2 regions of the Variovorax sp. 10N432 genome follow, and region 1 is predicted to be linked to the other one. Evidence: predicted binding sites of a transcription regulator. Region 1 holds the regulator's gene; the other holds the start of a gene.

What was found. Region 1 encodes FNR, which switches genes on or off when oxygen is low (the NO sensors DNR and NnrR bind a similar motif). Its sites were predicted from a motif close to TTGATNNNNATCAA; they were not measured.
Region 2: the regulator FNR is predicted to act here: its motif matches at 3,963-3,976, upstream of AC1DF3_RS21720 (protocatechuate 4,5-dioxygenase subunit alpha).

What each region holds. Positions count from the first base shown of each region.
Region 1 covers NZ_JBFTHX010000002.1:100,059-106,936, reverse strand. Annotated here, with positions in the region: gene AC1DF3_RS02745 (bifunctional acetate--CoA ligase family protein/GNAT family N-acetyltransferase) at 1-2,108, shown strand, start outside; gene AC1DF3_RS02740 (sulfite exporter TauE/SafE family protein) at 2,127-2,837, opposite strand; gene hemN (oxygen-independent coproporphyrinogen III oxidase) at 2,857-4,272, opposite strand; gene fnr (fumarate/nitrate reduction transcriptional regulator Fnr) at 4,397-5,113, shown strand; gene AC1DF3_RS02725 (hypothetical protein) at 5,094-5,339, opposite strand; gene AC1DF3_RS02720 (FixH family protein) at 5,342-5,626, opposite strand; gene ccoG (cytochrome c oxidase accessory protein CcoG) at 5,652-6,878, opposite strand, start outside.
Region 2 covers NZ_JBFTHX010000019.1:60,375-67,252, forward strand. Annotated here, with positions in the region: gene AC1DF3_RS21695 (hypothetical protein) at 1-594, opposite strand, end outside; gene AC1DF3_RS21700 (LemA family protein) at 640-1,236, shown strand; gene AC1DF3_RS21705 (TPM domain-containing protein) at 1,253-2,221, shown strand; gene AC1DF3_RS21710 (TPM domain-containing protein) at 2,224-2,739, shown strand; gene AC1DF3_RS21715 (class III extradiol dioxygenase family protein) at 2,736-3,569, opposite strand; gene AC1DF3_RS21720 (protocatechuate 4,5-dioxygenase subunit alpha) at 3,590-3,928, opposite strand; gene AC1DF3_RS21725 (LysR family transcriptional regulator) at 4,055-4,975, shown strand; gene pdeM (ligase-associated DNA damage response endonuclease PdeM) at 4,988-5,662, opposite strand; gene AC1DF3_RS21735 (ligase-associated DNA damage response DEXH box helicase) at 5,696-6,878, opposite strand, start outside.

The sequences.
Region 1 (6,878 bases):
GCGACCTGCTCGACCGGTTCGCGAGCGACGGCCGCACCCGCGCCATCCTGCTCTATGTCGAATCGATCGCCTCGCCGCGCAAGTTCATGTCGGCCGCGCGCGCCGCGGCGCGCAACAAGCCGGTGATCGTCGTCAAGGCCGGCCGCGCGGGCCAGGGCCTGCGTGCCGCCGCCTCGCACTCCGGCGCCCTGGCCGGCTCCGACATCGTCCATGACGCGGCCATCCGCCGCGCCGGCATGCTGCGGGTGGACACGCTGCAGGAGCTGTTCATGGCGGCGGCGACGCTGGCGCGGTTCCGCCTCAACCGCAGCGAGGCTCTGACCATCCTCGGCAACGGCGGCGGCGCCGGCGTGATGGCGGCCGACGCCGCCGCCCGCGCCGGGATCCGGCTGGCCGAGCCCGGTGCCGCGCTGCTCGAGCAGCTCGGCCGTGCCTTGCCGCCGGAGGCTTCCTGCGCCAACCCGATCGACATCCTCGGCGACGCGCCGGCGGCGCGCTATGCCGCGGCGCTGTCGGCGCTGCTGGCGGACCCCGCGAGCGGCGCCGTGCTGTTCATCCACGCCCCGACGGTGGCCGAGCGCAGCGACGAGATCGCCCGCGCCTGCGCGCCGCTGGTCCGCGCCAACGACCCGCGCGTGATGGGCTGCTGGCTCGGCGATGCCGACATGGCGCCGGCACGCCAGCTGTTCGAGGCGGCCGGCATTCCCGACTACCCGACGCCCGAAGACGCCGTGCGCGCCTTCGGCATGCTGCAGACCTACCGCAGCAACCAGGCGCTGTTGATGGAGGCGCCCAGCGCCAGCGAGAACCCGGCGCCCGATGTGCCGGCGGCGCAGCGGCTGCTGGAAGCAGCCGCCGCCGACGGCCGCGAATGGCTGGCCGAACACGAGGCCAAGGCGGTGCTGCAGGCCTACGGCGTGCCGGTGGTGCGCACGCGGATGGTCCCGGCGTCGGCCGCAGGCCTGCTGGACGCGGCCCGCGAGCTCGGCTATCCGGTAGTGCTCAAGATCGTGTCGCGCGATGTCGCCCACAAGACCGATGTCGGCGGCGTCAGGCTGGACCTGCGCGACCCGGCCGCGCTTGAACAGGCCGTGGGCGAGATGCGGCAGGCGCTGGCCGCCCTGCAGCCCGGCGCGCGCATCGACGGCTTCACCGTGCAGCCGATGGTGCACCGCCCGCACGCGCAGGAGGTGATCGTCGGGGCCAGCATCGACGCGGTCTTCGGCCCGGTCATCCTCTGCGGCGGCGGTGGCATCGCGGTCGAGGTGACGGCCGATGTCGCGGTCGCGCTGCCGCCGCTCAACCGCAGCCTGGCGCGCGAGCTGGTCTCGCGCACCCGCGTGTCTCGGCTGCTGGCCGGCTACCGCGACCATCCGCCGGCCGATCTCGATGCACTGCACGACGTGCTGATCGCGGTGTCGCAGATGCTGGCCGACCTGCCGCAGCTGGCCGAGCTCGACATCAATCCGCTGTGGGTCGACGAGCACGGCGCGCTGGCGCTCGACGCCCGGCTGCGGGTCGCGGCCGGCCGGGTGGCCGGCGCCGCCAACTTCGCGATCCGGCCCTATCCCACGCAGTGGGTCCGCCAGGCCGAGTGGAACGGCCGTCCGATCACGATCCGGCCGATCCGCCCGGAGGACGAAGGCCAGCACCGGCGCTTCCTGCGAAGGCTCACCCCCGAGGACGTGCGCATGCGGCTCTTCCAGGCGCGCAGCGAACTGCCGCGCAGCGAACTGGCCCGGCTGGCCCAGATCGACTACGACCGCGAAATGGCCTTCATCGCCGAGGCCACGGCGGCGGACGGCCAGCCCGAGACGCTCGGCGTCGCCCGCACCGTCTGCGACCCCGACAACGTCGAAGCAGAGTTCGCGCTGCTTGTGCGCTCCGACCTCAAGGGCGGCGGCCTCGGCCGGATGCTGTTCGAGCAGCTGATCGCGCACGCCCGCAGCCGCGGCACCCGGCGCCTGGTCGGCATGATCCTGCGCGAGAACACCCGCATGCTGAAGCTGTCGCGGGCGCTGGGCTTCGAGCGCGTGCCCAGCCTGGAGGATTCCGCCGACGTGTTGCACGTGGCCCTGAACCTGGAACCGCCGCCGCCCGCCGCCTGAGCGGCACGGGCCCCTCGCTCAGCGGCACCAGGCCTCGACCTGGTGCGCGAGGTCGAGCCAGAGCGCCTGCAGCGCCACCGCCGCGAGCATCGCGCCCGCCAGCCGCGTGCCCCACTGCTGCGACAGGATGCCGGCGCCCGACCGCAGGCGCTGCCACAGCCAGGGCGCCAGCAGCAGCGACAGCGCGCTGCCGGCCGCGAACAGCGCCATGACGGCCGCGCCTTCGAGCACGCCGTTGCCCAGGGCCGCCAGCATCAGCGCCGAGTACAGCAGGCCGCAGGGCAGCGCGACCCAGAGCGCGCCGGCCGCCAGCACGCCGAAGGGGCTGCGGGTCATGGGCTGCAGCCGCGCCGACGCCCAGCGCCCGAAGCGGTGCGCCCAGGCGGGCTGCCGGCCCGAGGCGGCCAGCAGCAGGCCCCACGCCAGCACGAACACATGCAGCAGCAGCCAGGCCGGGCGCAGCGCGCTGACCTGCTGGCCCGCCAGCGCCAGGCCCTGGGCAGCGGCGGCCGCCACCGCCCCGGCGGCCGCATAGCCGGCCACCCGGCCCACGTGGAACAAGGCGCCCGCCGGCAGCGAGCGGCCCGGGGACTGCAGCGCGGCGACGCCGCCCGCCGGTGCCCGCACGATGCGGATCACGCCGGCGCAGGCCGCGCCGCACATCGCGACGCAGTGCGGCCCGCCGGCCAGCCCCATCACGAATGCGGTGGCGAGCAGGGCGGACTGCATGGGGGAGCGTGCGGGCTCATCACACGATGCGCGAGAAGCGCGTGCGGTTGCGGTCAGCCTGCAGGTAGCGGTCGAACACCATGGCGATGGCGCGGACGAAGAACCAGCCCAGCGGCGTGACCTCGAGGTGGCGATCGCCGACCACCACCAGGCCCTGCGCCTCGAGCGGCGCCAGCGCTTCGAGCTCGGCCGCGAAGCAGCGCTCGAAATCGACCAGGTGGGCCGAGCCGATGGTCTCGAAATCGACCCGGCCCTGGCACATGATCGCCATGATCACGGTGCGCCGCAGCACGTCGTCGCGGGTCAGCGCCAGGCCGCGCACCACCGGCAGCCGGCCCTGGTCGAGCAGGTCGTAGTACTCCTCGAGCGTCTTGGCGTTCTGGCTGTAGGTGGCGCCGACCCGGCCGATCGCCGACACGCCCAGCGCCACCAGGTCGCAGTCCGGCTGGGTGCTGTAGCCCTGGAAGTTGCGGTGCAGCCGGCCCTGCCGCTTGGCCACCGCCAGCGCGTCGCCGGGCAGCGCGAAATGGTCCATGCCGATGTAGACGTAGCCGGCCTCGGTGAACGCGGCGATAGAGCGCGACAGCATCTCGACCTTGGCCGCCGCATCGGGCAACGCCTCGGTCGCGATGCGGCGCTGGGCCTTGAAGCGCTCGGGCAGGTGGGCATAGGCATAGAGCGCGATGCGGTCGGGCCGCAGCGCGCAGACCTGGGCCAGCGTGCGGTCGAAGGAGGCCGCGCTCTGGCGCGGCAGCCCGTAGATCAGGTCGACGTTGACCGAATCGAAGCCCAGCCCGCGGGCCGTCGCCATCAGGTCGAACACCTGCCCGGCCGGCTGGATCCGGTGCACCGCCTTCTGCACGTCGGGGTCGAAATCCTGGACGCCGAAGCTCAGCCGGTTGAAGCCCAGCGCGGCCAGGGTCACCAGGCGTTCGCGGTCGACGGTGCGCGGGTCGATCTCGATCGAATGCTCGCCGTCCGGCGACAAGGTGAAGGCCTCGCGCAGCATGCCCATCAGCGTCCGCAGGCCGGCATCGTCGAGAAAGGTCGGCGTGCCGCCGCCGAGATGCAGCTGGCGGACCACGGCGCCGCGGCCGAGCCGCTCGACCTGCAGAGCGATCTCGCGCGCCAGGTAGTCCAGGTACTCGCGCCCCTTGCTCTTGTGGCGGGTCACGATCTTGTTGCAGGCGCAGTAGTAGCAGAGCGATTCGCAGAACGGGATATGCACGTAGAGCGACAGCGCCCGCGCGCTGGCGCCGGTGCTGCCGCGCTGTTCGAGCGTCTGGGCATAGTCCTCGGCCGTGAAGGCGTCGACGAAGCGGTCCGCGGTCGGGTAGGAGGTGTAGCGCGGCCCGGCGCAGTCGAACCGCTGCAGCACGGACGGCGCGGGCACCACGATGGGCGGCGTGAGGGCTGGAGCGGAGACGGGAGGCATCGCGGACGCAGGCATGGGCTTCGGTGTGTCACTATGCCGCCGTCGCGATCCGCAAACCTTGACCTGCATCAAGCATCCGGCCCACCCCCCCACGGACAATCCCCGCATGACCCCGACTGCATCAATGAAGCCCGAAAATATCAAGGTCGCCTGTTCCAACTGCAACCTGCGCGAGCTGTGCATGCCGGTCGGACTGGCGCCCGGGGAGCTGCAGCGCCTCGACGACCTGGTCGCCACGCGGCGCAAGATCAAGCGGCGCGAGACGCTGTTTCGCAATGGTGAGCCCTTCACCTCGCTCTATGCGATCCGCACCGGGGTCTTCAAGACCCGGGTCACCAGCGAGGACGGGCGCGACCAGGTCACGGGCTTCCAGATGGCCGGCGAGATCATCGGCCTCGACGGCATCGTCAACGACCAGCACACCTGCGACGCCGTCGCCCTCGAAGACTCCGAGGTCTGCGTGATGCCCTTCGAGCGCATCGAGGAACTGTCGCGCGAGGTGACGGCGCTGCAGCGCCACGTGCACCAGATCATGAGCCGCGAGATCGTCCGCGAGCATGGCGTGATGCTGCTGCTCGGCAGCATGCGGGCCGAGGAGCGGCTGGCGGCCTTCCTGCTGAACCTGGTGCAGCGGCTGCATGCGCGCGGCTTCTCGCGCTCCGAGCTGGTGCTGCGCATGACGCGCGAGGAAATCGGCAGCTACCTCGGCCTCAAGCTCGAGACCGTGAGCCGGACGATGTCGAAGTTCGCGGCCGACGGCATGGTCGAGGTCGAGCAGCGCAACGTGCGCATCCTCGATCCCGAGGCGCTGCGCCGCATCGTCAATCCGCCGGGCTGTTGAGCTCGGCCGCCGGCCGGGCCAGCAGCAGCGTCAAGGCGCCCGCCGCCGTGGCCAGCAGCCAGAAGGCAAAGAACCCGGCCGTGTAGACCGCCTGGCGAGAGGCGCCCAACGCCTCGCCGCGCCAGTTGAGGTCGCCCGGATCGACCAGTGCGAACACCAGCACCTCGAGCGCGCAGGCCAGCAGGAATGCCGGCCAGAGTATCCACATCCAGCGTTGCGCCTGCATGTTCAGCGCCTCGGCGACGGCACGTCGGCGCTCGGGGTGGCCGCGTGGTTGCGCCCGGCCACCGCCGGCATGAGCTTCTTGTCGGCCAGCGTGCGGTTGATCTCCACGCCCTTGCGGTAGTAGTCCTCGTCGACCACCGGGTCGGGCGTGCGCAGGGCCAGCCACAAGGTGGCGAAACTCGCGATCACCACCAGGCCCGGCCCGCCGATCACCATCCACACCAGCCCGAAGCGCCACCAGGGTGGACAGGGACGCGTCGCTTCGTCATGGCTGCTCTTGTCGGTCATCTTCTGCCTCCTTGGGGCCTGGATTTCATCGCGGGACCAGGAACACGGCCTTCTCGGACACGCTGCCCTGGCCGCCCTCCGCTCGAACGTCGAAATACACCTTGTGGGAACCGGCCGTCGCCGCACCGTAGGGCAGCTGCAGCCGCACCGCCACCCAGCGCGACTGCGCCGGCGCGACCTCGACCACCGGCTCCGAGGACACGTGCAGACCCTCGAGGCCGCTGGCTTCGATCCGGTAGCGCTGCACCTGCTCGGTGGCGTTCATGATCTGCAGGCGGTAGACGTTCTCGAGCTGGCCGCCCTCGACGATGCGGGCCAGCGAGGCGCGGTCGCGCACCACGTCGACCTTCAGCGGCGTGCGCGTCACCAGGCTCGCCAGCAGGCCGATGCACAGCGCGCCGAGCACCGCGGTGTAGACCAGCACCCGCGGCCGCAGAACGCGGCGCAGCACCTGGCGCGGCGTCCAGCGCCCGGCCATGCTGTTCTGCGTGGCGTAGCGGATCAGGCCGCGCGGGGTCGACATCTTGTCCATCACGATGTTGCAGGCATCGACGCACAGGCCGCAGCCGATGCATTCGTACTGCAGCCCCTGGCGGATGTCGATGCCGGTCGGGCAGACCTGGACGCACAGCTTGCAGTCGATGCAATGGCCGAACTCCGATGCGGCAGCGGCCGCCCGACCCTTGGCCGGCACGCCACGCGGTTCGCCGCGTGCCGTGTCGTAGCTCACGATGAGCGTGTCGCGGTCGAACATCGCGCTCTGGAAGCGCGCATAGGGGCACATGTACTTGCACACCTGCTCGCGCATGAAGCCAGCGTTGCCGTAGGTGGCGAAGCCGTAGAACAGCACCCAGAAGACTTCCCAGGAGCCCATCCGGGTCTGCAGGAATTCCATGGCCAGTTCGCGGATCGGCGTGAAGTAGCCGACGAAGGTGAAGCCGGTCCACAGGCCGATCGATATCCAGACCACGTGCTTGAACCACTTCTTGACCAGCTTCTCGGCCGAGAAATCGCCGCTGTCGAGCCGCATGCGCGCGATGCGGCTGCCCTCGATCTTCTCCTCGACCCACATGAAGATCTCGGTGTAGACCGTCTGCGGGCAGGCGTAGCCGCACCACAGGCGCCCCGCCACGGCAGTGAACAGGAACAGCGACAGCGCCGAGACCACCAGCAGCCCGGTCAGGTAGATCAGGTCCTGCGGATAGAGCACCAGCCCGAACAGGAAGAAGCGCCGCGCGCCGAGGTCGAACAG
Region 2 (6,878 bases), on a different contig from region 1:
GGGCGGCACCATGAAACGGGCGATCGACAGCATCCAGGCCGCCAGCCGCTCGGCGGGATGGGCCAGGCGCCGCGCCACCGGTTTCTGCGCCGAGCGCACCAGCAGCACGCGCTCGAAGCCCAGCGCCACCACCGCCTGCTCGTCGAGGCTGGCCAGGCCTCGCTTCAGCGCCTCGGGCAGCCGGCCCTGGTCGTGCGGCAGCACCACCGCCAGCGTCTGGACGCCGCACGACCGCAGCCAGCCGGCCAGCGCCGGCAGCTGCGCCGGCTCGGGCGTCCACAGCGCCCGTTCGCGGTCGTAGAAAAGCCGCGGCGGCTCGAACAGCACCAGCGCCGTGCGGGCGGCCACCGGCGGCCACTGCGCCATCGGCAGGTCCGGCACCTGCACGGTCTCGACGCCGGGCAGGCCGTCGCGGATGGGTTCGCGCGCGAGCACGTAGGTATGGTCGAAGCGATGGCGGCCCGCGAGCCGCCGCACCAGTTCGTGGCCCAGCACGCCGGTGGCGCCGGCGATCAGCAGCGCGCCCTTCGACGGCCGGCCATCGGAGGGTCGCCGGTTCGCGGCCTGCAGGGCCTGGAGCGGATCGGGCGCCATCCTTCTATGCTACCTTTGCCGACTTCGTACAGAGAGGGCTCGGACATGTTGAAACGCTGGCTACTGATCTTGATCGCGGCGCTGTCGCTCGCGGGCTGCGGCTACAACGACTTCCAGCGCCTCGACGAGGCCAGCAAGTCGGCCTGGAGCGAGGTGCTCAACCAGTACCAGCGGCGCGCCGACCTGGTGCCCAACATCGTCGCCACGGTCAAGGGCGAAGCCAACTTCGAGCAGGAGACGCTCACCAAGGTGATCGAGGCGCGGGCCAAGGCGACCTCGATCCAGGTCTCGCCCGAGACGCTCAACAACCCCGAGGCCTTCGCCCGCTTCCAGCAGGCGCAGGGCGAGCTGTCGGGCGCGCTGTCGCGGCTCATGGCGGTGTCGGAGCAGTATCCGAACCTGAAGGCCAACCAGGCCTTCCGCGACCTGCGCGTGACGCTGGAGGGCACCGAGAACCGCATCACGGTGGCGCGCAACCGCTTCATCCAGACGGTGCAGGAGTACAACGTGCTGGCCCGCAGCTTCCCGACCAACCTGACGGCCAAGGTGCTGGGCTACCAGCCCAAACCCAACTTCACGGTCCAGAACGAAGCCCAGATCTCGGCGCCGCCGACGGTCGATTTCAGCGCCCCGAAGAAGTAGGCGCGGCAGCCAGGCGATGACGGCGGCCCGCATCCGGCAGGCACTGACGGCCCTCCTCCTGGTGGCGGCGGCGCTGCTGGGCGCGCGGGCGCAGGGCCTGCTGCCGGTGCCCGCGCTCGACGCCCGCGTGATCGACCAGACCGGCACCTTGAGCGCCGCGCAGCGCAGCGCGCTCGACGCCAAGCTGCAGGCCTTCGAGCAGAAGAAGGGCTCGCAGATCGTGATGCTGATGGTCCCGACCACCCAGCCCGAGGACATCGCGAGCTACGCCAACCGGGTCGGAAACGCCTGGAAAATCGGCCGCAAGGCGGTCGGCGACGGCATCCTGGTGGTGGTCGCCAAGGACGACCGCAAGATGCGCATCGAGGTCGCCAAGGCGCTCGAGGGCGCGGTGCCCGACCTGGCCGCGGCCCGCATCATCGACGAGGCGATGAAGCCGCGCTTCCGCCAGAACGATTTCGCCGGCGGCCTCGATGCCGCGGCCGACCAGCTGATCGCCCGGGTCAACGGCGAGGCGCTGCCCGAGGTCGACGCCCGCGGCGGCGACTTCGGCGAGGCCCCGCGCGGCGGCAGCGGCTTCAACTGGCAGGACCTGGGCATCTTCCTGTTCGCGGTGGTGCTCGTGGGGGGCCCGATCGCGCGCCGCATCCTGGGCAAGATCCCGGGCTCGCTGGCGCTCGGCGGCCTGACCGGCGTGGTGGTGATGGTGCTGACATCCAGCCTCGTGATCGCGGTGCTGGCCGCGCTGGGCGCCCTGCTCTTCACGCTGCTGTCGACCGCCTTCGGCGCCGGGCCCGCGATCGGCCGGCGCGGCGGCGGCTTCGGCGGCGGCCTGGGCGGCGGATTGGGCGCCGGCGGCCTGGGCGGCTGGGGTGGCGGATCTTCTCGTGGCGGCGGCGGCGGTGGCGGCGGTGGCTTCGGCGGCGGTTTCGGCTCCGGCGGCGGTGGCGATTTCGGCGGCGGCGGCGCCTCGGGAGACTGGTAGTCATGGCCTTGTTCGCACGCCTCGCCCGCATCTGGCGCCATCGCTGGACCGACGAAGCCGACCTGCGCCGCGCGCTGCCGGCCGACCTGCTCGATCGCCTGACGCGCCGCGTATCCGCCAGCGAAAAGCGCCACACCGGCGAGATCCGCATCTGCGCCGAGGCCGGCCTGCCGCTGTCCTACCTGTGGCGGGATGCGCCGGCGCGGGAGCGCGCCATCATGCTGTTCGGCAAGCTGCGCGTCTGGGACACCGAGCACAACAACGGCGTATTGATCTACCTGCTGCTGGCCGAGCACGCGATCGAGATCGTCGCCGACCGCGGCATCGATGCGCGGGTCGACGACGCGCAATGGGCGGCCCTGGCGCAGCGCATGGGCGCCGCCTTTCGCGAGGGGCGCTTCGAGGACGGGCTGACCCAGGCGCTGGAAGAAGTGTCGGCGCTGCTGGTCGCGCACTTTCCGCTGGCCGAGGGCCAGGCCGACCGCAACGAACTGCCGGACGCGCCGGTGGTGCTTTAGGGCACCAGAAGCATCAGGCCCGAGGCCGTGTTGGAGATCGGCAGGTGGTAGTTCCGATGCAGGCAGCGGGCGCTTGACCCGAGGGCGCCGCGGGTGGCCAGCCACATCAGCAGCTCGACGCCCTGGGTGCCGGCCTTCTCGACCAGCTCATGGGTGCTGAACTGCGTCGCCCATTTCGGGTCGTCAACCAGGCTGTCCATGAACCGCAGGTCGAAGTCCTTGTTGATGAAGCCGGCGCGCTGGCCGTCCAGCTGGTGCGACAGGCCGCCCGTGCCCATCACGGCGACCCGGGCGTCGCTGTCCCAGCCGCGGATGGCGCGGCCGACCGACTCGCCCAGCGCGTAGCAGCGCCTGGCCGAAGGCAGCGGGAACTGGACCGTGTTGATGCACACGGGCACGACCTTCACGGGCCAGGCCTGGTCCGGCCACAGCAGCGCCATCGGCAGCGCGAAGGCGTGATCGACCTGCATCTCCTGGCAGCTCGTGATGTCGAACTCGTCTTGCACCAACGCGTCGATCAGTTGCCACGACAGCGTCTGCTCGCCCTCGAACGAGGCCATGACCGGCAGGCCCCAGCCTTCGTCGGCGCCGCTGTAGACCGGTGCGGCACCGACCGCGAAGGTCGGCATCTTGTCGAGGAAGAAGTTGAGGCCGTGGTCGTTGTAGAACACCACGAGCACTTCGGGCCGGGTCTCGGCCAGCCAGCGGTGCACTGGCGCGAAGGCATCGAAGAAGGGGCGCCAGTAGGGCTCCTGCTGCAGGTTGCGGGCGATCGCGCGGCCGATCGCCGGCACGTGGGAGGTGGTGATGGCACCAACGAGATTGGCCATGGCGGGTGTCTCCGGGCGGGTCAGGCGGCGGCCAGGAGCCGGGCCTGGAACTCGGCCTTCGTCAGGCCGGTCTGCTGGGCGCCGATGTCCTGCATGTCGAGGCCGAAGATGCCGGCGAACTTGGCGAGGTAGTAGGCGTTGCCGCCGGCCTCGATCAGCTGCAGCACATTGCGGGCGCGAATGGCTTCGCGCTGCTGCGCGGTCAATCCGTAGGCTGCGCAGCAGGCGTCCTCGTCGCGCACGAAGGCCTCGCGGTTGGCGGCTTGGTTGAAGGAAAAGCACATCTTGTTCAGCGCGTAGCCCTTGCGGGCCTGTCGGCCGTCGAACAGGGTCGTGCCGGGAATGTCGGGGGTGCACATGAAGGTCTCCTGGATGGGTCGATTGGGCAAATGCTTGACCTGGATCAATCGCGTGCACTCCAGACCGGCCTGCGCAGTGTTCCGGCAATCGACGCGCCGATAAAGGCCGACATACTCATGCCATCCATGAGCGAATTCGATCATTTGGATCTGGACGGCCACCTGCTGCGCCTGCTGCTCGCGGTGCACGAGGAAGGCTCTATCACGCGCGCGGCGCAGCGCCTGGGCGTCACCCAATCGGCGGTGAGCCATCTGCTGGACAAGCTGCGCGCCATCGTCGGCGACCCGCTGTTCGTCAAGTCCGGCCGCGGCATCGTGGCGACCGCGCAGGCCGAACTGCTGGCCGGGCGCGCCCGCGTGCTGCTCGACGAGTTGCGCGCCTTCAGCACCGCGGCCGGCTTCGAGCCCGCCCGGCTCACGGCCTGCTTCACCGTGGCCGCCAATGACCTGCAGCGCGACCTGCTGGTGCCGGCGCTGCTGCGCCGCCTTCGGGCCGAGGCGCCCTGCGTCACGCTGCGGGTCATCGCATCGGGCGCGCCGGTGCCCGCGATGCTGCGGGAACAGGCCTGCCAGTTGATCATCACGCCGCGTCCGCCCGAGGGCTCGGACATCATGCAGAAGCGGCTGTTCGAGGACCACTACCGCGTCTACTTCGACGCCGAATGCCGCGCCGCGCCAACCACCGAGGCCGACTACCTCGCCGCCGAACACGTGAGCGTCCTCTATGAACCGCTGCGGCGGCTCGACATCGACGATTGGTTCGCGCAACGCCATGTGGAGCGCCGCATCGTGGCCAGCGTCCCCGGCATGGCCGGGCTGGGCGCGCTGGTGCGCGGCGGGCCGTGGCTGGCCACCGCGCCCTCGCTGCTGATCGAGGGCGCCTTGCGCGGGCTGGCATCGGTGCCGGTGCCGCTGCACACGCCGGCGATGCCGATGTACATGGCCTGGCACCAGCGCCACCAGGTCGATCCGATCCACCGCTGGCTGCGCATCCACCTCGAGGCCGTGGTGGCCGCCACCTTGGCGGGGACGCGGCACCTGTCCTGACCGCGCCGCCCTTCAGGCCAGGCCGGGAAGCGCCCAGACGCCATTGCCGCCAACCGCGTAGAAGCGTCGCCCGGGCGCCGGCTCCACCTGCCAGCCGCCGGTGAATTCGCCGAAGGCGGGCAGGATCAGTTGTTCGCCCTCGCGCACGAAGCAGGGCATGCGCAGGCTGTCGCGGCCACGGCCATGCAGCCTGCAGGCCGGATGAAGATGGCCGGCCAGCACGAAATGGGTCGGATGACGCTGCGGGTGATGGCAGGCCGCGAAGGGGCCGATCCGATGCGGCTCGTCGACCAGTTGGAAGCGCAGCGCGGCCGGCGGGTCGCCGGCGCGGCTGTCGTGGTTGCCGCGCACCAGCGTGCAGGCCAGTGCGGCGTGGCGGTCGCGCCAGGCCGCCACCGCCGCCAGCAGCGTGGCCGTGCGGGCCTGCGCCGCATGCAGGAAATCGCCGAGGAAAACGATCTCGCGCGGCGCCAGCCGCTCGATCAGGCGGTCGAGCCGCGCCAGGTTCTCCTGCGTGGTGCCACCGGGGACCGGCTGGCCCAGCGCCCGGTAGGTGGCCGCCTTGCCCAGGTGCAGGTCGGCCGCGAACAGCACGCCGGCAGCCGGCCACCAGAGTGCGCGTTCGGGCAGCAGTTCGATGGTTTCGCCGGCCAGTTCGATCCGGCAGGCAGCGAGCGGCGAGGTCACGGTTCGAGTTTCCCAGAAAGCGGCGCGGCGGCTTCAATGGCCCGCGGCCGCGCTTTCGAACTGCTGCACCATGCGCGCGATGCGGTCGGCCACGCTCTCGTTCGAAAGCTTCTCGCGAAATCGCTCGACCATCAGCGGGAACGCGAAGGGCGTGGGCTTGGCGAGCGTGCGCAGCACCAGCCGTTGCGCACGCATGCGCGCCAGGCTGGCCCGCAGGCGGCCGATCTCGAGCTCCTGCGCCAGCAGTTCGGCCTCGGCTTGCTGCAGCAGCCGATTGGCCGGGTCGTACTTGCGGAACACTTCGTAGAACAGCGACGACGACGCCTGCAACTGCTTGTTGCTGCGCTTCTCGCCCGGATAGCCCTGGAAGATCAACCCGGAGACTCGCGCAATCTCGCGAAAACGGCGGCGCGCAAGCTCGGTGGCGTTCAGCGAGGCCAGCACCTCGTGCAGCAGTGCCGTGCGCTCGTCGTCATGCGCGATCGCATCCTGGGCCTCGGCATCGTGCCCGGCCACCAGCACCTTCGGCAGCAGCGTCGGCCAGTCGACCTCGGTGGCACTGAGCAGCTCGAAGCCGTAGTCGTTGACCGCGATCGAGAAGGTGCGCGGCTGGTGCTGCGCGACGCGCCAGGCGACGAGGTTCGCCAGCCCGAGGTGCACCGGCCGGCCCGCGAAGGGATACAGGAACAGGTGCCAGCCCTCGCGCGACTTGTGCACTTCGGCCAGCAGCGTCTCGGGTGTGGGCAGCGCCGACCAGCGCTGCTGGATCTCGAGCAGCGGACGCACGCATTGCAGTTCCGGCGTCTCGTAGCGGCCTTCGTCGGCGAGAGCGAGCTGCTGCACCACCGCGTCGGCCAGCGTGCTCGACAACGGCATCCGGCCGCCGTTCCAGCGCGGCACCGCGGAGCGCTTGCCGCTGGCGCGCCGCACCCAGGCGGTCATGTCGTGGATGCGCACCAGTTCGAGCAGGCGGCCGCCGAAGAGGAAGCAGTCGCCCGGCTTCATGCGCGCCACGAAGCCCTCCTCGACGCTGCCGATCTTCGCGCCGCCCAGGTACTGCACCGACAGGCTGGCGTCGCTCACAATGGTGCCGATGTTCATGCGATGACGGCGCGCCAGCCGCGCATCGGGCACGCGCCAGACGCCCTCGGCATCGGGCACCGCGCGCCGGTAGTCCGGGTAGGCGGCCAGCGATGTGCCACCCTGCGAGACGAAG